Linked DNA regions of Desulfocurvus vexinensis DSM 17965. The protein of the gene in region 1 interacts with the protein of each later gene in a pairwise test. Links are inferred from orthologs where the notes say so. Each region holds a gene or a part of one and is shown on either strand. Other genes may lie near its edges.

Region 1 (9,483 bases):
GGGCAGCAGGAATTCCGTGAGGTCCGACCGCAGGATGGCGTCCAGCTCGCCCAGGGCGTCGGGCGCATGCTCGGCGAAAAGGAAGGCGAACACCGGGTACTCGCGCCAGTCAATGCGCCGCAGCTCCAGGGGCCGGGCAAAACACGCGGCAAAGGCCGCGTAGTCCACGCCAGCCACCGTTGCCGGGTCCACCCCCGGGGCCAGGTCGGCGATGACCACGCTGGTCACCGTGTCGCCCCGGCGGGCCAAGAGGGCGCCCCAGTCGGGGCGGCGGTCCAGCAGGTAGGCCTCGTAGGGGTTCACGCCCCAGGCGTGCCAGGTCAGGTCCGCCACGCACCAGCCCGCGAAGCGCAGCGGGTTGCCCTCGATGAAGCCGATGCGCCCGTCCGGGGCCACGCGCAACTCCACATGGGCCGGGAAGTCGCGCAGCCCGGCCAGCCGCCCCAGGTCCGCCAGGGCGCGGGTGAAGCGCTCCAGATTGGGCTCCACCACCGCCCGCGAGGTCACGTAGACCCGGTCGTTGACGCTGGCCTCGTCCGGGAACAGGTGCGCCAGGATGTTGAGGATCACCGGCTGGCCGTCGCCGTCCCAGTACACGTCCACGGCGAACTCCTCGCCGGGGATGTTCTCCTCGATGAGGAAGCGCTCCAGGCCGAGCACCTGCTCGGGGTACTGGCCCGCGATGCGCCCCACCTCGGCGCGGATGGCCGCCACCACCCCGGGCCAGTCGGCGTCGGCCTCCACCTTGTGCACGCCCAGGCTGAAGAAGCCCGTGGCGGGCTTGACGATGAAGGGTTTGGCGAACTCCGCCGGGTTCACGGCGCCCAGCCCGGCCAGGGGCACGCCCCGGAAGGCGTAGTCCGGATACAGGGGCCGCAGCAGCTCGCGGAAGGCCAGCTTGTCCTTGAACAGGCGCACCCGCTCGGGCAGCGGCGAAAAGCCCAGGTTGCGGGCCACCCAGCCCAGGGCGTTCTCGGAGTTGGCGTAGACGCGCCGGGCCGGGCCCTGGCGCAGGGCGTCGGCGAAGGCCGCCTCCGCGGCCAGGCAGGGCGCGTCGCCCAGGGCGGCGCGGGCCACGGGCCCGTCCAGCACGGGCAGGCCCAGGCGCAGGGCGGTCTCGCGCAGAAAGCCGGAGACATACGGCTTGTCGAGCAGGAACATGGTCGGCCTCGAATGGGGCGCGGGCGCCCCGGCTATTGGGTGGGAACCTCGGCCCCGGAGAGCACGTTGATCAGCCTGCGCATGGCGTCCACGTCGAAGCCGTCCCGGTGCATCTTCATGTAGCGCAGGGCCTCGTAAGGCGTGCGGGCCGGGCGCCAGGGGGCGGGGCGGGTCAGGTTGTCGTACACGTCGCACACGGCCAGGGCCTTGACGTAGAACGGCAGCGCCTCGCCGGAGATGCCCGAGGGGTAGCCGCTGCCGTCCACGCGCTCGTGGTGGAAGAGGATGCAGTTGACCGTCTCGTGCTCCAGGCCCAGGTTGGCGCACAGGGCGACCCCGGCGGCGGCGTGGGCGCGCACCTTGTCGCGCTCGCCCAGGCTCAGGGTATCGGGGTCGCGGTCCAGCAGGTCCTGCGCCACCTGGGTCTTGCCCAGGTCGTGCAGCAGCGCGCCCAGGCACACGGCGTGCAGCCGGTCGGGATGGACCTTGGGCGACCCGGCGCACACGAAATAGGTCAGCACCGCGCAGCCCAGGCTGTGGTTGTAGCTCTTGTAGCCCCGGGCCACCAGCCGGGCCACCTGCTTGAGGGCGCCGTTCTGGTTGAAGAAGGCCATACCCGTGCGCAGCATGTCGGACAGCTCGCCGAAGCGGCGCTTGGCCAGGCCCTTGGGCAGGCGCTCCTCGAACACGCGGCGCAAGGCCATGAGCGAGCCCTGGTACCAGGCCTCGCTGCGCTGCTCCATGGGGATGTTCTCGTCCAGCAGCAGATCGGGCAGGTTCTCCAGCAGGTAGCTGGCGTAGGCCCCGCGCTCGGCGCCGTCCACATAGACCTGGAGCACGCCCATGTCGTCGAGCTTGCGGCGGTGGACGTCGGTGAAGGCGTCGCCCTTGCTGGTGTAGAGCACGAACGACGGGCCCTGGCGCAGGTACAGGGCGAAGCGGCCCTTGCTCCAGTTGCGGATCATCAGCGGGCTGATGGGAAAGAAGCCTTCGGCGTCCTGGGGCGGGTCCTGGGCGGGGCGGTGCTGGTCGGTCATCGGCGGTCCCGGTTGAGGGTGGCGGCGGGGTGCCCTGGGCTGGCGGAAATCTTCGTCAAAGGCGCGCGGGCTGTCAAAGGGTTTCCCTGCGCGCCGGGCCGGGCCCTGCCTCCGCCCCCCCCGGGGCCGGGGCTTCCCGGTGCGGCCGCAGCCGGGGCACCTTGACTTGCGCGCTCCGGGCGTTATTGTGCCCTGGCGCGGGCCGCCCCGGGCCGCGCCCAGAAGGAGGACCAGCCATGCCCATGTACGAATACGAATGCGAGAAATGCGGCCACAGCTTCGAGGACCTGGCCGGGCCCGACGAGCCCTGCCCGCCCTGCGCGAAATGCGCGGGCGCCACGCGCAAGGTCATCTCGCGAGCCGCGCTGCGGGTGGACCACGCCAGCCCCCTGGACCGGGGCGTGGCGCCGCTGGTGGGCTACAACCCCACGGGCCGCCCCCGGGCCTGCCCTGCGGGCGGCTGCGGCGGCCGCCGCCGCGGCGGCAACTAGCCGCCAGCAACGCCCCTCCCGCAGGCCGCCCCGCAGCGGCGCCCACGGCGGCGGGCAATGCGGCCCGCCGCGCCGCCGGACGCGCCGGGGCGTGAACGACGCGCTGTGCGGCGCAAGCCAGCGCCACGGGACAAAAAACAGCCTCTTGCAGCAGCCTACCTGAAGAAAACGGTGCACCGCCAGTCGCGGGCGCGGGGCTACTCCCCGTCCGCCAGCCAGCCCCCCAGGCCGCAGGCGTCGCATCCGGCGCAGCCGCTGGGCGCGCAGCGGGCCGAGGGCCGGGCCTGCTTGTAGCGCTCCCATTCCCGCCACAGATAGTCGCGCGACACGCCGGTGTCGATGCACTCCCAGGGGAAGGCCTCGTCCTGGCCGCGCTCGCGGTCCAGGAAGGCCCCGGGGTCGCCGTCCCAGGCCTTGAGCGCCCGGCGCCAGCCCATGCCCGGGCGCGCGGCCAGCTCCGCCAGATCGAACACCGTCTCGTCGCCACGCGCCAGCAGGGCCTGGAGCCGCGCCGGGCCGGGCCGTTCCAGCATGGCCCGGAAGCCCCGCAGGGGGCGCACCAGATCGCGCACCCGGCCCAGGGCCCATTCCAGCTGCGCCTCGTCGGCCATGGGTGCCCACTGGAAGGGCGTCCACGGCTTGGGCACCAGGCAGCTGGCGCTCACGGTGACGTGCTCCACCCCCCGGCTCTTGCCGCCCTGGCCCTGGCGCACGGCCTCGGCCATGCGCCCGAGCAGGTCGCCCAGCTCGTCGTAATCCTCCCCGGTCTCCCCGGGCCAGCCCACGATGAGATAGATCTTCAGGTGATTGAAGCGCAGGGCGCTGACCCGGCGCACGGCGTCCAGGAAGGCGTCCTCGTCCAGGTTCTTGTTGGCCGCGCGGCGCAGGCGGCGGCTGGCGCCCTCCAGGGCGAAGGTCAGGCTGCGCGTGCCCGTGCGGCGCAGGAAGTCCAGCAGCTCGTCGGTCATGCCGTCGGCCCGCAGGGAGGACAGGGAAAACTTGGTGCCGCGCCCGGCCAGCCAGCGCAGGAAGGGCAGAAGCTCCGGCCAGTCCGTCAGCGCGGTGCCCACCAGCCCGACCTTCACCGGGTTGGCCTGCTCCACGGCGGCCATGAGTTCGCCCATGGCCGCGTGGCGCGGCGGGCGGTACACGTATCCGGCGGCGCAGAACCGGCAGCCGTAGGGGCAGCCCCGGTTGACCTCCAAAAGAAACATGTCGCGGAACTCGGCCTCGGGGCTGACGAAGCAGGAGCGCCCCGGCGCCTCCAGCAGCCCCGGGGCCCCGGCGGGCACCACGCGCCGCGCGGGCGCGCCGGGGCTCCCGGGCAGGTAGACCCCCGGCCGCCCGGCCACGGCCCGCAGGGCCCCGGCCTTGCCCTGCCCCGCCCCGGCGGCCCGGGCCAGGTCCGCCAGCAGCGCGTCCAGCCCGGCCTCGGCCTCGCCAACCCAGAACAGGTCCACGGCCGGAGCCGCCGGGGCGGGATTCAGGAAGGCCAGCGGCCCCCCGGCCATGACCAGGGGCCAGCCCGCCCCGCGCGCCGCGCGCCGCGCGGGAATGCCCGCCCGGTCGAGCACCTCGACCAGGCTGCGCAGCTCTTCCTCGAAGTTGAGGCTGAAGGCGATGACGGGGAAATCGGCCAGGGGGCGGCCGGAATCACAGGCCCGGGGCGCGGCCTCGCCGCCCTCCCAGAAGAAGCGCTCCACGGCCAGCTCGGGCCGGGCGGACAAGAGCCGCCAGACCACCTGCCAGCCCAGGGTGGACAGGGCCGTGGCCGCAGGCTGGGCAAACACCAGGGCCACGGGCAGCCGCCCGCCCCACTCCGGGACGGGCGGCTTCTCGCGGCCATAACAGATGCCTGTCCAGAATTCCCGTTCGCCCCGTGCCCTGCTCATGCGGCGATGGTACCCGCCGGGCGGAAAAAGGCAAGCCGGGGCACTAGCGCCAGGCCACGTCCACGGCGGCCTCGGCCTGGGCGTGCATCAGGCCCGCGCTGTGCATCTGGGCCAGCAGCGGCTGGATGTGGCTCATGTACGCGGCCATGCGGTCGCGCGACACCGGGTCCGCCGGGATGGACTTGATGGTCCTGGGGTTGATGTAGGAGCCGTTCTGCTTCATGCGGAAGTCCAGGTGCGGGCCGGTGGACAGGCCCGTGCTGCCCACGTAGCCGATGACCTGACCCTGGCGCACCCGGGCGCCGTTGCTGATGCCCTTGGCGAAGCCCTTGAGGTGCATGTAGACGGTCTCGTACACGCTGTTGTGGCGGATCTTGATGAAGTTGCCGCCGCCCTTGTCCCAGCCGCGCTGGAGCACCACGCCGTCGCCCACGGTCATGACCGGGGTGCCCGAGGGCGCCGCGTAGTCGATGGCCGGGTGCGGCCTGCGGTAGCCCAGCACGGGGTGCAGGCGGTTCAGGTTGAAGCCCGAGGAGATGCGCGAGAAGTTGAGCGGCGCCTTGAGGAAGGCCTTGCGCAGGGCCTTGCCCTGCTCGTCGAAGTACTGCTCGCTGCCCTGCTTGTCGGCGAACAGGAAGCCCCGGTAGGCTTGGCCCTGGTTCACGAACTGGGCGGCGATGATCTTGCCGTAGCCGGTGAACTGCCCGTCGCGCGAGCGTTTTTCCACCACGGCCACGAAGGTGTCGCCCACGCGGATGTCGCGGATGAAGTCGATGTCCCAGGCGAAGATGTCGGCCAGGCGGATGGCCAGGGCCGGGGTCTCGCCCGCCTCGGCCACGGCGCCGAAGAGCGAGGAGGTGATCTTGCCGGACACGACCTTGGTTTCCTTCTCGTAGGCGATGGCCTCGCGCCGGGCCGCGTAGCCGTCGCCCTCGGGCTCGACGATGAGCAGCGTTTCGGAATCGATCTCGTACTCGAAGCGCTCCAGGCGGTCATCGGCGGCTTTGAGCACATAGGGCTGGCCCGCGCGCAGCCGCGACAGGGGGAAGACCTTCTGGCAGCTCTGGACCAGGGCGTGGACCTGGGCCGGGGTCATGTAGGGGCCAAGCAGCGCGGCGGCGGTGTCGCCGGGGCTGACGCTGCCCTGCACCACGGCGCTGCCGGGCGTGGCGTCGGCCAGCGGCTCCGGGCGCTCCGCCAGGGGCAGGCGCCCGTCCACCGACGCGGGCACGAGGTCCATGTCCTGCGCGGTGGTGTCCATCTCGTGCAGGGATTCGCGCTGGGCCGTGCGGCCCGTGTTACCGGCGGGATCGTGGAAAAAGTAGGTCAGGCCCGCAAGAATGGCGGCGAAGGCCAAAGCGGCGCACACCGTGCGTTTGCGCCTGCGTTCGCGGGCGCGGTCACGGAACAGGTTGCGTCTGGATCGTAGCATCATATGGCCTCCGCTCGGGCTATACCCGGCCCCCCGGTTCTTGGCAAGGGAAGCCGGGGCCGGGCCGGCGGGCGGCGAGACCCGCCGCGCCCGGCCCCCGGCTTCTTCGGGGGAGGATACTGCCCGAATTTGCTAATCGGCTTGCAGCCGGATGAACGACGGAATCTCGAAGTCCTCCTCGTCGAAGACGAAGTCTTTTTCGCCAGGCCGGGACGCACCCACGGCCTGGGCCAGGGGCGCCCGGCGCAGGGGCGCCTGGGGCTGGGGCTCGGCGGCCTGGGCGCCCCGGGCGGCCTGGGCCCGCAGGTAGGCGGGCTGCTGGCTCAGCTCGGGATCGTTCTTGGCGTTGGACAGGGCGCGCTTGTAGCGCTCCTCGCGGGTCAGGGGCCGGGCGCCGGCCGGAGCCTCGGGGGCCTCGGCGGCCTCCGCAGGCGCGGCGGGCGCGGCCGCCGCCGGGGCCAGCCGCACCGGAGCCGCAGCAGCGCGCACGGGCTGCGGGGCCGCAGCGGGCCGCGCCTGCCCGGCCTTGCCGCCCTGCATGGCCAGGAGCTGGGCCAGCTTGGGGTCCTGCACGGGGCGGAAGTTCTGGGCGCACTGGATACCCGTGGCGATGACGGTGATGCGCATCTCGTCGCCCGCCTCGGGGTCGAACACGGTGCCGAAGTAGATGCGCGCGTCGTCGTCGGCGGCCTCGGAGATGGTGCTGGCCGCCTCGCTGACCTCGTCGATGGTCAGGTCGGGCCCGCAGGTGATGTTCATGAGCACGCCCTTGGCGCCGTCGATGGACACGTCCTCCAGCAGCGGGCTGGTGATGGCCTTCATGGCCGCCTCACGCGCGCGCGACTCGCCCCGGGCGATGCCCGTGCCCATCATGGCCAGGCCCATTTCGCTCATCACGGCCTTCACGTCGGCGAAGTCCAGGTTGATGAGGCCGGGAACCATGATCAGGTCCGAGATGCCCTTGACCGCGAAGTAGAGCACCTCGTCGGCCTTCTTGAGCATGTCGATGAAGGTGGCCTTCTTGGAGGCCAGGGACAAAAGGCGGTCGTTGGGGATGGTGATCAGCGAGTCCACGCTCTCGGACAGGGCGCGGATGCCCTCCTCGGCGGCCTCGAGGCGCCGTTTGCCCTCGAAGTAGAACGGCTTGGTGACCACGCCCACGGTGAGCGCCCCGGCCTGCTTGGCGGCCTGGGCGATGACCGGGGCCGCGCCCGTGCCCGTGCCGCCGCCCATGCCGGCGGTGACGAAGACCATGTCCGCGCCGTCGATGTACTCGCGGATCACGTCCATGCTCTCCAGGGCCGCGTCGCGGCCGATCTCGGGGTTGGCCCCCGCGCCCAGGCCCTTGGTCAGCTTCTCGCCAAGCTGAATCTTGTGTTCGGCCTTGCTCTTGTTCAGGGCCTGGATGTCGGTGTTGGCGGTGATGAACTCCACCCCACGCAGGGCGGAGCAGATCATGTTGTTCACCGCGTTGCCGCCGCCGCCGCCCGCTCCGAATACCTTGATCTTGGCGCCGCTGTCGTTTTCCAGTTCCAGAAAGTCCATGGTATCCTCCCCTTGTTTCCGGGTCGCCCCGGCTCTTGCCAGTTCGCTTCCGCTCGCCGTTACTTGATGTCCACGAACCACTTGCGCATCCGCCCGAGAATCCGGTTGAAGACCGGCTTTTCGTCGCGGATGCGGAAACTCATGTCGCCGCCCTCTTTCTCGGCCCCGTAGAGCAGAAGGCCCACAGCCGTTGCGTAGACGGGGCTGTTGACCACGTCATGCAGGCCGCGGATCTCGCGCGGGTAGCCGATGCGGCAGGGCAGGTTGAAGATCTGCTCGCCCAGCTCCTGGACGCCCTCGATGAGCGAGGCGCCGCCGGTGAGCACCACGCCCGCCGGGACCTTGCCCTTGAAGCCGCAGCGCGCCAGCTCCTGGTCGATGAGCACCAGGATCTCCTCCATGCGCGGCTCGCAGATCTCGGCCAGCACCTGGCGCGAGAGCCTGCGCGGCTCGCGGTCACCCACGCTGGGCACCTCGATGACCTCCTCGGGCGGCACCAGTTCGGCCATGGCGCAGCCGTAGCGCTCCTTGATCTTTTCCGCCGCCGCCATGGGCGTGCGCAGCCCGTAGGCGATGTCGTTGGTCAGGTTGGTGCCGCCCAGGGCCAGCACGGCGGTGTGCTTGATGGCGTTGTCGCTGAAGATGGCCATGTCCGACGTGCCGCCGCCAAGGTCCACCAGGGCCACGCCGATCTCGCGCTCCTCGGGAGTCAGCACCGCCTTGGACGAGGCCAGGGCCTCGAGCACGATGTCCGACACGTCCAGCCCCGAGCGGTGGCAGGAGCGGATGATATTCTGGGCCGAGGTCACCGCGCCGGTGACGATGTGCACCTTGACCTCCAGGCGCACCCCGGCCATGCCCAGGGGGTCGTGGATGCCGCGCTGGTCGTCCACGATGTATTCCTGGGGCAGGATGTGGATGACCTCGCGGTCCAGGGGAATGGCCACGGCCTTGGCCGCGTCGATGACGCGCTCCACGTCGCGCGGGGCGACCTCGCCGCCCTTGACGGCGATGACCCCGTGGCTGTTGAAGCCCTTGATATGGCTGCCCGCGATGCCCGCGTACACCGAGCGGATGTCGCATCCGGCCATCAGCTCGGCCTCCTCCAGGGCCTTTTTGATGGACTGCACGGTCTGCTCGATGTTGACCACCACGCCCTTGCGCAGGCCGGTGGACGGGCTGGTGCCGATGCCCACCACGTCCACCCCGCCGGGGGTCAGCTCGCCGACCACCGCGCAGATCTTCGTGGTGCCGACATCCAGGCCGACAATGAGTTCCGATTTGGCCATGTCACGATCTCCCTATTGTCTTTTGCCCGGCACGGTCAGGTCCGGACCCAGACCTTGCCGCCGAAAATACGTATCTCGCGGGCCGCGCGGTCCTCGCTGCGGCGCACCAGGTCGGCCCACACCCGGGCCAGCCGCTCCATGCCCCGGTCCCAGTCCCGGGTGCTGGCGGCCACGGTCAGGCCCCGGTCCTCGAAAAACAGCTCCAGGCGCCCGGGCAGCACCCGCACCCAGGCCGCCTCGGCGGGCTTGATGGGCAGGTCCAGGGCCTCGAAGGCCGCGATCATCTCCGAAAGCCCGGCGGGCACGCCGTCGGCCTCGGGGGCCACTTCCAGCACCGGCAGCGGCGTGAACCGGCGGCCCAGCACGGGCGCGATGACCGCGCCGTCGGCCTCGGCGTAGAACAGCCCGCGCCCCGTGCCCACCCACCAGCGCGCCTCGCGCTCGGTGACGGCGATGGCCAGCCCGGCGGGCAGCATCCGGCGCACGGACACCGAGGCCGCCCAGGGCGAGGCCGCCACGCGGGCCTCCAGCTCGGCGATGTCGATGTCCAGGGTGTTGGCCCCCAGGGACACGTCGGCCAGGGCGATGATCTCCGCGGCGTCCAGGCGCTGGTTGCCGGTGACGCTGATCTCGCGC
Region 2 (9,523 bases), on another replicon or contig:
GGAGCGGGGGGCTTTTGGCGCCCTTGCGAAGAATGACAAAGGCCCCTGCTCCCCCTTCTTCCGGTCTTCCACCCGGGCCGCGTGCCCCTAGATGACCTTGTTCAGGGCGTATTCGATGATGGCCTGGGCGCCCTTTTCGCGCAGCGCGGGGATCAGGTCGCGCACGGTGGAGGAGGCCACGACGATTTCCACGGACAGCCAGGTGTCGTCCATGAGGTTGGCCACGGTGGGCGAGTTGGCGGCGGGCAGGTGGTCGAGGATGTCCTTCATGCGGTCCTTGGGCACGTTCATCTTCAGGCCCACCAGGGATTCGGCGTCCAGGGCGCCGTGCAGCAGCATGTCGATCTGCTCGATCTTCCTGCGCTTGGCCGGGTCGTTCCAGGCGGCCTTGTTGGCGATGAGCTGGGTGTTGGTCTGCATGAGTTCGGCGATGATGCGCAGGCCGTGGGCCTTGATGGTCGTGCCGGTCTCGGTGACTTCGACGATGGCGTCGGCCAGGCCTTCGACGACCTTGGCCTCGGTGGCGCCCCAGGAGTATTCGACCTCCACGGGGATGCCCGCGCTGGCGAAGTAGTTGCGGGTGAAGTTGCACAGCTCGGTGGCGATCTTCTTGCCGGCCAGGTCTTCGGGGCGCTTGTAGGGCGAATCGCCGGCCACGGCCAGCACCCAGCGCGCCGGGCGGTTGGAGACCTTGGAGTAGATCAGGTCGGAGACGACTACCACGTCGGAGTCGTTTTCCAGGACCCAGTCCTTGCCGGTCAGGCCCAGGTCGAGGGTGCCGCTGGCCACGTAGCGCGACATTTCCTGCGCGCGGCACATGGAGCAGCGCAGCTCGGGGTCGTTGACCTCGGGGAAGTAGTTGCGGTGGTGCTGGCGGATCTTCCAGCCCGCGCGGGCGAGCAGGGCGATGGTGGCGTCCTGCAGGGAGCCTTTGGGGATGCCGAACTTGATCAGGGCGCCGTTGTTCTGGGGAGCGGCCATTATTTGTAGACCTCCTTGGGGTCGAAGACCAGGGGCGAGCAGGTGCTGACGTCACCGCCGCGCAGTTCACGATAGAAGCAGGAGCGGTAGCCCTTGTGGCACGCCGCCCCGCCGACCTGTTCGATGAGCAGGACCACGGTGTCGTCGTCGCAGTCGATGCGGATGGCCTTGACCTTCTGGACATGGCCGCTGGTGCCGCCCTTGTGCCACAGCTTCTGGCGGCTGCGCGACCAGTAGTGCGCCTCGCCGGTGGCCAGGGTCCGGTCCCAGGACTGCTGGTTCATGTAGGCCAGCATGAGCACCTCGCCGGTGTCGGCGTCCTGGGCGATGGCGGGCACGAGCCCGCCCATTTTGCTGAAATCGGGGTTGAAGTCGGGTCTGGTCATTGTGCGTTGTCCTTGTCGCAACGGGTTGTGATGCGGTCGTGCTCGGCCTTGAGCTGGCCGCAGGCGGCGGCGATGTCCTGGCCCTTGCTGCCGCGGATGGTGGCCGTCAGGCCCTTGACGTGCAGCATCTTCTCGAAGGCCAGGATGTCCATGCGCTCGGTGCTTGCATACGCCGCGCCCGGTGACGCGTTGAAGGCGATGAGGTTGACCTTGGCCTTGCGCTGGCCCAGCAGGCGCACGAGCTGGCGCGCGTGCTCGGGCTGGTCGTTCACGCCGCGCAGCATGATGTATTCGTAGGTGATGCGCTGGCGGGGCCGCAGGGGGTAGCGGTCCAGGGCGGCCATGAGTTCGTCCAGGGGCGCCAGGGCCGCGGCGCGGGGCATGAGCCGCGCGCGCAGCTCCTGGGTCGGCGCATGCAACGAGACGGCGAGCATGGCCAGGCCGCTGTCTCCGAGCACCTCCAGTCCCTTGGGCACGCCGCACGTGGACACGGTGATCCTGCGCGGGGAAAAGTTGAGGCCCTTGTCGTGGCCCAGGGCGGCGAGGCTTTTCATCAGCTCGTCCAGGTTCAGCAGCGGCTCGCCCATGCCCATGAACACGAGGTTCTTCAGTTCGTCCGGGTCCTGGCCCTGGTCGGCCAGATACTGCTGGGCCACGAGGAGCTGGGCCAGGATTTCGCCCATGGTCATGTTGCGCACAAGGCCCATCTGCCCGGTGGAGCAGAAGGTGCAGGCCATGGGGCAGCCCACCTGGGTGGACAGGCACTGGGTCACATGGGTGCGCTCGGGGATGAGCACGGTTTCCGCCAGGGCGCCGTCGGCCAGGCGCAGCAGCAGCTTGACCGTGGTGTCGGCGCTGACCTGGACATCGGCCACCTCGGGCCAGGCGATGGTCGCGCGGTCGGCCAGGGCCGTGCGCAGCTCCTTGGAAAGATTGGTCATCTCGCCCACGTCGCGGCAGCGCTTCTGCCACAGCCATTGCCAGACCTGCTCGGCCCGGTAGGCGGGCTGGCCGAGGTCCGCGAGCAGGGCCCCCAGTTCGGCCAGGGTCAGTTCGACGAGGTTCACCATGTTGGTCTCCGGCCTGGGGGCCGAGGGGCGCGCCGCCCCGGAAGCCGCGCGGGCTCCCGGGGCGCTGGTTGCCGGGCCGGGCGGCGCCGGGGCTAGGCCAGGGCCTCGCGCTCCTTGTAGCGGATGACGAATTCCACGGCGTCGGGGATGGAGCCCACCTCGCCAGCCACCTGGGCCTTGAGCAGGGCCTCGCGGATGATGCCCACCGCCGGGCCGGGCTGCAGCCCCGCGAAGTCCATGATTTCGTTGCCGTTGAGCAGCGGTTCGAGCATTTCCTCGGGCGTGTCCGTGCGCTCCAGCATCTTCATGTTGTGGTTGAATTCCGTGTAGTTGCCGCCGCGCGCCTTGACCTTGGCGCGTTCGATCTCCATCAGCCGGGGGTATTCGTCCAGGGCCTTGAAGCGGCGGATGCCCCGGTCGGTGAGCATGTAGCTGAAGCGCCTGTGGTGGCGCACCAGGTGGCAGATGAGGTCGATGTCGCCGGAGGAGAAGCGCAGGCGCTTCAAGATCTTGCGCGTGACCTTGGCGCCCACGCGGTGGTGCTGGTAGAAGGTCCACTCGCCCTCGAAGAACTCGGCGGTGTAGAGCTTGCCCACGTCGTGGAACAGGCAGGACATGGTGCCCAGCCAGTCGAAGGGCAGCTCTTCGGGGTAGTGGCGCATCACGGCCAGGGTGCGGTCGAAGACGGTTTCCCACTCGGTGTCGCTTCGGCGCTGGCGCACGCGCGACAGGGCGGCGACCTCGGGCACCAGCCCGTGCAGGATCATGGAGTCGAAGAGCAGGCGCACGAAGTCGGCCATGTTCTCGGCCTCGACCTTGCGCCATTCGTCCATGATGTCGGACACGGACACGTAGTCCAGCACGCGGCGCGCCCCGCGCAGGATGGCCATCCAGGTGTTGTTCTCGATGGGCAGGTGGTAGTTGGCGGCAAAGCGCATGGCGCGTACGGCGCGCAGGTAGTCGCGCTTGAGGGTTTCGTCGGGGATGCCCGAGAGCTTGACCTCGCCGGAGCCCAGGTCGTCGAAGCCCTGGTAGTGGTCCTCGGTGGCCGGGATGTAGGGGCAGGTCAGGCTGGGGGAAACCTCGCCCCGCTCCTGGAGCTTTTGCAGCAGCCGGGGGGTGACGCGCGCCACGCATTCCTCGGGGTGCGAGCCGTCCTCGATGTCCGTGGGGTAGAAGCGGTAGAGGACGCTGCCCTCGTGCAGCTTGGCGAAGGCCAGGGCCGCGTCGGAGCGCTCTATGGTCGGGAAGAGCCGGTCCAGGCCCTTGAAATCGATGTCCGTGGCGATGTCCAGCTCGACGGTGCCGCTGTCGTCCTGCACCAGGCGCTGCATCCTGGCATTGACCACGTAGGCGTCGTAGCCGTTGCGCATGATGGTCTTGCAGATGGATATGGCGTCTTTATAGGGGTCGCTCATTCTTGTCTCCGGTTGGCAGGCGTCACGTCAAGGGACGAGCACTATAATGATACGGGAGGCGGTCCGTCAAACGATTCGCACCCCGCCGACGAACAGGGCGTTGACGCGCCCGGGCAGGGTCTGGCCCATGAAGGGCGTGTTCTTGCCCTTGGAGCGCATCCGCTCGGGGGTCAGCTCCCAGGGCGCGCCCGGGTCGTAGAGCACGAAATCCGCCGGGTCGTCGCGTTTGAAGGTGCAGGCGGGCAGGCCGAAGATCTCCGCCGGGCGCCAGCACCAGGCGCGCAGGGCGGTGTCCAGGTCCAAAATGCCCTCGTCCACCATGCGCATGGTCAGGGCCAGGGCGGTGTCCAGCCCGGAGATGCCGTTGGGCGCCTCGGCGAAGGGCACCTCCTTTTCGTGGGCCGCGTGGGGCGCGTGGTCGGTGACCAGGATGTCGATGACGCCCTCGCGCAGGGCCTGGCGCACGGCCAGCACGTCGTCCAAGGTCCGCAGGGGCGGGCTGACCTTGGCAGCGGTGGAGTAGTTCTCCACGGCCTCGTCGGTGAGCAGCAGGTAGTGCGGGCAGGTTTCGGCGGTCACGGGCACGCCCCGGCCCTTGGCCCAGGCCAGGAGTTCCACGGCCTGGCGGCAGGAGACGTGGGCGATGTGGATGGGCAGGCCCAGGTATTCGGCCAGCAGGATGTCGCGGGCGACCTGCATGGCCTCGGCGGCCACGGGCTGGCCCTTGAGGCCCAGGCGCGAGCTGACCTCGCCCTCGTTGACCCCGGCGCCGGGGGCCATGTCGGGGTCTTCGCAGTGGTCGATGACGATCAGGCCCGCGTCGGCGGCGTATTCCACGGCGCGGCGGAACAGCTCGGAATTGCGCACGGGCAGCCCGTCGTTGGAGGCCGCCACGCAGCCCGCGCGGCGCAGTTCGGCCAGCTCGGCCAGCTCGGCCCCGGCCAGGCCGCGCGTCAGGGCGGCCACGGGGAACAGGCGCGGGCCGTTCTTCCAGGCGCGGCGCGCCTTTTCGAGCATCATTTCCGTCACGGCGGCCTCGTCGTTCACCGGGCGGGTGTTGGCCATGCACATGATGTTGGCGAACCCGCCCTGGGCGGCGGCCCCCAGGCCGGAGACGATGTCCTCCTTGTACTCGAAGCCGGGCTCGCGCAGGTGCACGTGGCAGTCGGTCAGGGCGGGCAGCAGCAGCGCGCCTCCGGCGGGGATCTTCTGCGCGCCGGGGTCCATGTAGTTGCCCGAGGGCCGCAGCTCCAGGATGCGGCCTTGGGCCACGAGCACGTCCACGCTCTCGCCCCGCCAGCGGGCGCCCTTGACGATGAATTCGGCGTTGGACACGGGGGCCTCCCTAGTCTTTGCGGGTCAGGAACAGGAACAGCAGCGCCATGCGCACGGCCACGCCCGAGGCGACCTGGTCCAGGATCAGGCTGTCGGGGTCGTCGGCCAGGTCCGAGGCGATTTCCACGCCGCGGTTGATGGGCCCGGGGTGCAGCACCTTGGCCCCGGCCTTGGCCTTGCGCAGGGCCCGGCGCGACAGGCCCCAGGTCTGGGCGTATTCGCGCAGGCTGGGCAGCAGGCCGTCCTGCTGGCGCTCCAGCTGCAGGCGCAGGCACATCACGGCGTCGGCGCCGTCCAGGCCGCTGCCCAGGTCGTGGCACACGGTCACCGGCCAGGTGTCCAGGCGCGGGGGCAGCAGGGTGCGCGGGCCGCACACGCGCACCGTGGCGCCCAGGCGGGTCAGCAGGTTGACGTTAGAGCGCGCCACGCGGCTGTGGGCGATGTCGCCCAGGATGGTCACCGTGCGCCCGGCGAACTCGCCGCCCCAGGCCCGGCGCAGGGTGAAGGCGTCCAGCAGGGCCTGGGTGGGGTGGGCGTGCCAGCCGTCGCCCGCGTTGAGCACCGAGCAGTCCAGGCGCTCGGCGATGAAGCGCGCCGCGCCCGAGCGCGAGTCGCGCAGCACGATGGCGTCGGGGTTCATGGCCTGCAGGGTCCAGGCCGTGTCCTTGAGGCTTTCGCCCTTGCTCAGGCTGGAGCCGGACTTGGCCAGGGAGAAGGTGTCCGCCGACAGGCGCTTGGCGGCCACATCGAAGCTGGTCTTGGTGCGCGTGCTGGGTTCGGCGAAGAACAGCACCACGCTTTTGCCCTTGAGGGTCGGGACCTTCTTCACCTGGCGCCGGTTGATCTCCATGAAGGAGTCGGCGGTCTCGAAGATCCGCTCCACGTCTCCGGTGGAGAGGTCGCAGACGTCCAGCAAGTCCTTGTGGGTCCAGTGCATGGGGTGTCCTCGCTGCTGGGGGTGGGCCGCCCGGGCCGGGCGCGCGGGGCGGCGGGGCCGGGCGGCGGCCAAAAAAATGCCGCCTCTGCCGGGCGGCACGCGCGTCTGATATGAAAAAGGCCCCCGGGCCCCGGGTCACGCCGCACGGATCGCTCCGTCCGGGACTATGCTGTACCCTGCAACCGCGCCGGGTTCAAGTGTTCCGTACAGCCTCTGGGCGCCCAGCAGCCGCGCGGGGTTCAGGGTCATCCACTCCAGCACCTGGAAGAACCCCGGCCCGCCGGGCGCGCGCAGCAGGGCGGCGGCCTCGTTCCACAGGCTCAGGTCCTGGTTGGACGACAGGCCGTCGGTGCCCAGGCACAGGGGCACCCCGGCGCTGTCCAGGGCCTGCCAGGGCGCGCGGCCCACGGCGATGTATTCGTTGCTGCGCGGGCACAGGCAGACCGAGGCGCCCCGGGCGGCCAGGGTGGCGATGTCGCCCGGGTCGAGCTGCACGCAGTGCACGGCCAGGGTGTTCTCGTCCAGCAGGCCCAGGCGGTCGGCGTAGGCCACGGGGCGGCAGCCGGGGGGCGCCCAGTCCTCGGGCAGCACGCCCGCCTTGCGCAGCAGCCGGGCGAATTCGCCCTTGCCGGTGAGCATCTGCTCGGTCTCGTCGGGGTGCTCGGCCAGGTGCATGGAGAAGGGCCGCCCGTGGCGGGTGCACCAGGCCTTGGCCGCTGCCAGGGTCTCGGGGTGGGTGGAGTACAGGGCGTGCCCGGCGGCGGCCACACGCTCCCGGGCCGGGCCGGACAGTTCGTCCAGGTCCACAGGCCAGCGCAGGGCCCCGGCATTGGCGAAACCGAAGAATTCCACGGCCAGCAGCCCGCCGATGTTCGCGGCGTCCAGGGCGGCGGCCACCTGGGCCGTGTTGCGCGAGGTGATGTCGATGACGGCCACGGTGCCGCTGGCCTGGATCTGGGCGATGGCCTTGTCCAGGGCGAGCTGGGAGAGCTTGACCAGCGAGTTGGTCAGCAGGCTGCGCACCCAGGCGGTGAAGCCTTGGCCGCCCGTGGTGTTCCCGGCGACATGGGACAGCTCCAGGTGCACATGGGCGTTGATGAGCCCCGGGGTCACGGTGACGGGCCCCAGGTCCTCCACGGGCCCGGCGAAGCCGCGCAGCACTTCGCCCGCCGCGCCCGAGGCCAGCACCCGCCCGGCGTCGAACACCACGGCGCCGTCGTCCACGGGCGGACGGCGGGGGTGGATGATGATCTCCCTGGCGCGGATGGCTCGCATGGCGCGCATGGTAGCGGAAGATGGCGCCCAGGGGAAGAGGGCGGGCGCCGCGTGCCCGGGCGGCGGGGGGATGAAAAAATCCGGGGCCCGGCGCGGGGCCGGGCCCCGGCTGTGGGGGCGTTGCGGACTCCGGGCCGCCCTAGTCCTCGCTGGGCGGCAGGGTGTCCTCGTCCTCGGTGTCCAGCTCCAGGTCTTCCTGGCGCTTGAGCAGTTCCTCGAAGCGGATGTCCGCGCCGAGTACGCCCTTGATGTTCAGGTCCTCGTCGTCCACCGGGGTGGCCACGGTCAGGCACAGCTTGCCGGTGAAGTGCGATTTGTAGAAGTCCGTGACGTGCATCTTGCCCGTGCGCATGGGTTCCACGAACCAGTCGCGGGTGGAGAAGTCCGTCTGGTGGTCGAAGGTCTTGTACTTGGGCTCGTCCTCGGGGTGGCAGACCGAGCTGGCCACCAGGTGCCCGGTGGTGTCGATGAGGTAGATGTACTGGATGAAGGAGTAGTCGTCCAAAAAGTCGTCCATGCAGCGCTCGACCTTGTCCGACGACAGGCTCCTGATCTCGCAGTCCTGGGAGAGCTTGGTAATGATCTTGGCGGCCAGCTGGTGGGCGACCTTCTTGAGGTGGTCGAACTCGGACACGAACAACTCGGGCAGGTAGCGCTTGACCAGGACCTTCATCTCCTTGTTGGAGAAGGAGGTGGTGCGGCCCTTCTCGTAGGCCTCGTTGATGCGCTCGGAGATCTTGCCCACGGCGGGATGGCGCTTGTCGATGGCGTCGGCACCGCGCAGTTGCAGGGACTGGTTGATCCAGTAGGCCACGCCCGCGCGGCCCGACTTGTCGGTGATGATGATCGGCACCGGGCGGCCCAGGATGCGCCCGGTGTCGAAGATATTGTAGATTTCCTCGTTCTTGATCAGCCCGTCCACATGGATGCCCGCACTGGTGGCGTTGAAGTCGCGCCCGGCGAAGGGGTAGTTGTCGGGGATGCGGTAGTCCAGCTCGCGCGAGAAGTATTCGGCGATCTCGGAGATGACCTCGGGGTGGGCCGCGTCGTCCTCGCCGGTCAGCGAGATGTACTCGATGACCAGGGCCTCGATGGGCGCGTTGCCCGTGCGCTCGCCAAAGCCCAGCAGGGTGCCGTTGGCCCCGGAGCAGCCGTAGAGCCAGGCCGTGGAGGCGTTGACCAGCACCTTGTGGAAGTCGTTGTGCCCGTGCCATTCCAGCCACTGCCCGGGCACCCCGGCCTCGTCGGTGAAGGCGCGCACGATCTTGGCCACCGAGCGCGGCAGGGCCGCGCCGGGGTAGGGCACGCCGAAGCCCAGGGTGTCGCACAGGCGGATCTTCACCGGCAGGCCGCTCTCCTCGCTCATCTCCATCAGCTTGCGCGCGAAGGGGATGCAGAAGCCGTAGATGTCGGCGCGGGTCACGTCCTCGAAGTGGCAGCGGGGGATGATGCCCCAGTCCAGGGCCGTGGCGACGATCTTCAGGTAGTCGTCCATGGCCTGCTGGCGGTCCTTCTTGAGCTTCAGGTACACGTGGTAGTCGGATACCGAGGTGAGCATCCCGGTTTCCTTGAGCCCCATGTCCTTGACGAGCTTCAGGTCGGCCTGGTTGGCCCTGATCCAGCCGGTGATCTCGGGAAACTTGTAGCCCTTCTCCATGCAGCGCTCCACGGCGCGGCGGTCCTTGTCGGAGTAGAGGAAGAACTCGCTCTGGCGGATGAGCCCCGAGGTGCCGCCCAGGCGGTGGAGCATGTCGAAGATGGTCTCGATCTGCTTCACGGTGTAGGGCGGGCGGGCCTGCTGGCCGTCGCGGAAGGTGGTGTCGGTGATGAACATCGGGTCCGCCGGGCGCGGCACCAGGAAGCTGTCGTCGAAGTTGACGCGGCCGATCTTGGTATAGGGGAAATTCTCGCGGTACAGCTCGGGGGTTTCCTGGTTCTGGAGCGGGTACTGCGTTTTCCAGCGGTTGAAATGCAAAAAGGGCATGGGGGCGGTTCCTCCTCGTGGCGCGTGGGGGGGGGTGCGGGCGCAGGGGTGGCGGCGCCGGGCACGCCATCATCTATCAGAACGCTCGCGGGGGCAAGACGGGAAAGTGGGGCGCCGGGGGCGCGGCTACTGGGGCC

What was found.
Region 2: the proteins of ftsZ (region 1) and rlmN interact in binary tests that used the Escherichia coli proteins (3 or more experiments, as listed by UniProt). The link is inferred for Desulfocurvus vexinensis DSM 17965 from one-to-one orthologs.

What each region holds. Positions count from the first base shown.
Region 1 is NZ_JAEX01000007.1:129,611-139,093, forward strand. The notes cover bases 5,353-8,176. They hold ftsZ (cell division protein FtsZ), read right to left. Parts: upstream 7,559-8,176; coding sequence 6,146-7,558; downstream 5,353-6,145. Other genes in these bases: G495_RS18330 (M23 family metallopeptidase), read right to left, coding at 5,353-6,016; ftsA (cell division protein FtsA), read right to left, coding at 7,618-8,176. In the rest of the region: G495_RS0108380 (ATP-grasp domain-containing protein), read right to left, coding at 1-1,161; G495_RS18320 (HD-GYP domain-containing protein), read right to left, coding at 1,194-2,198; G495_RS18325 (FmdB family zinc ribbon protein), read left to right, coding at 2,435-2,689; G495_RS0108395 (radical SAM protein), read right to left, coding at 2,887-4,581; more of G495_RS18330, read right to left, coding at 4,625-5,352; more of ftsA, read right to left, coding at 8,177-8,847; G495_RS18335 (cell division protein FtsQ/DivIB), read right to left, coding at 8,883-9,483. UniProt on the Escherichia coli protein: Essential cell division protein that forms a contractile ring structure (Z ring) at the future cell division site. The regulation of the ring assembly controls the timing and the location of cell division.
Region 2 is NZ_JAEX01000013.1:57,711-67,233, forward strand. What follows is about bases 401-3,264. They hold rlmN (dual-specificity RNA methyltransferase RlmN), read right to left. Parts: upstream 2,438-3,264; coding sequence 1,364-2,437; downstream 401-1,363. Other genes in these bases: hisG (ATP phosphoribosyltransferase), read right to left, coding at 401-981; hisI (phosphoribosyl-AMP cyclohydrolase), read right to left, coding at 981-1,367; G495_RS0110200 (HD domain-containing protein), read right to left, coding at 2,530-3,264. Outside these bases: more of hisG, read right to left, coding at 88-400; more of G495_RS0110200, read right to left, coding at 3,265-3,855; G495_RS0110205 (dihydroorotase), read right to left, coding at 3,922-5,190; G495_RS0110210 (aspartate carbamoyltransferase catalytic subunit), read right to left, coding at 5,201-6,127; G495_RS0110215 (amidohydrolase family protein), read right to left, coding at 6,263-7,411; G495_RS0110220 (triose-phosphate isomerase), read right to left, coding at 7,542-9,386; G495_RS0110225 (hypothetical protein), read right to left, coding at 9,513-9,523.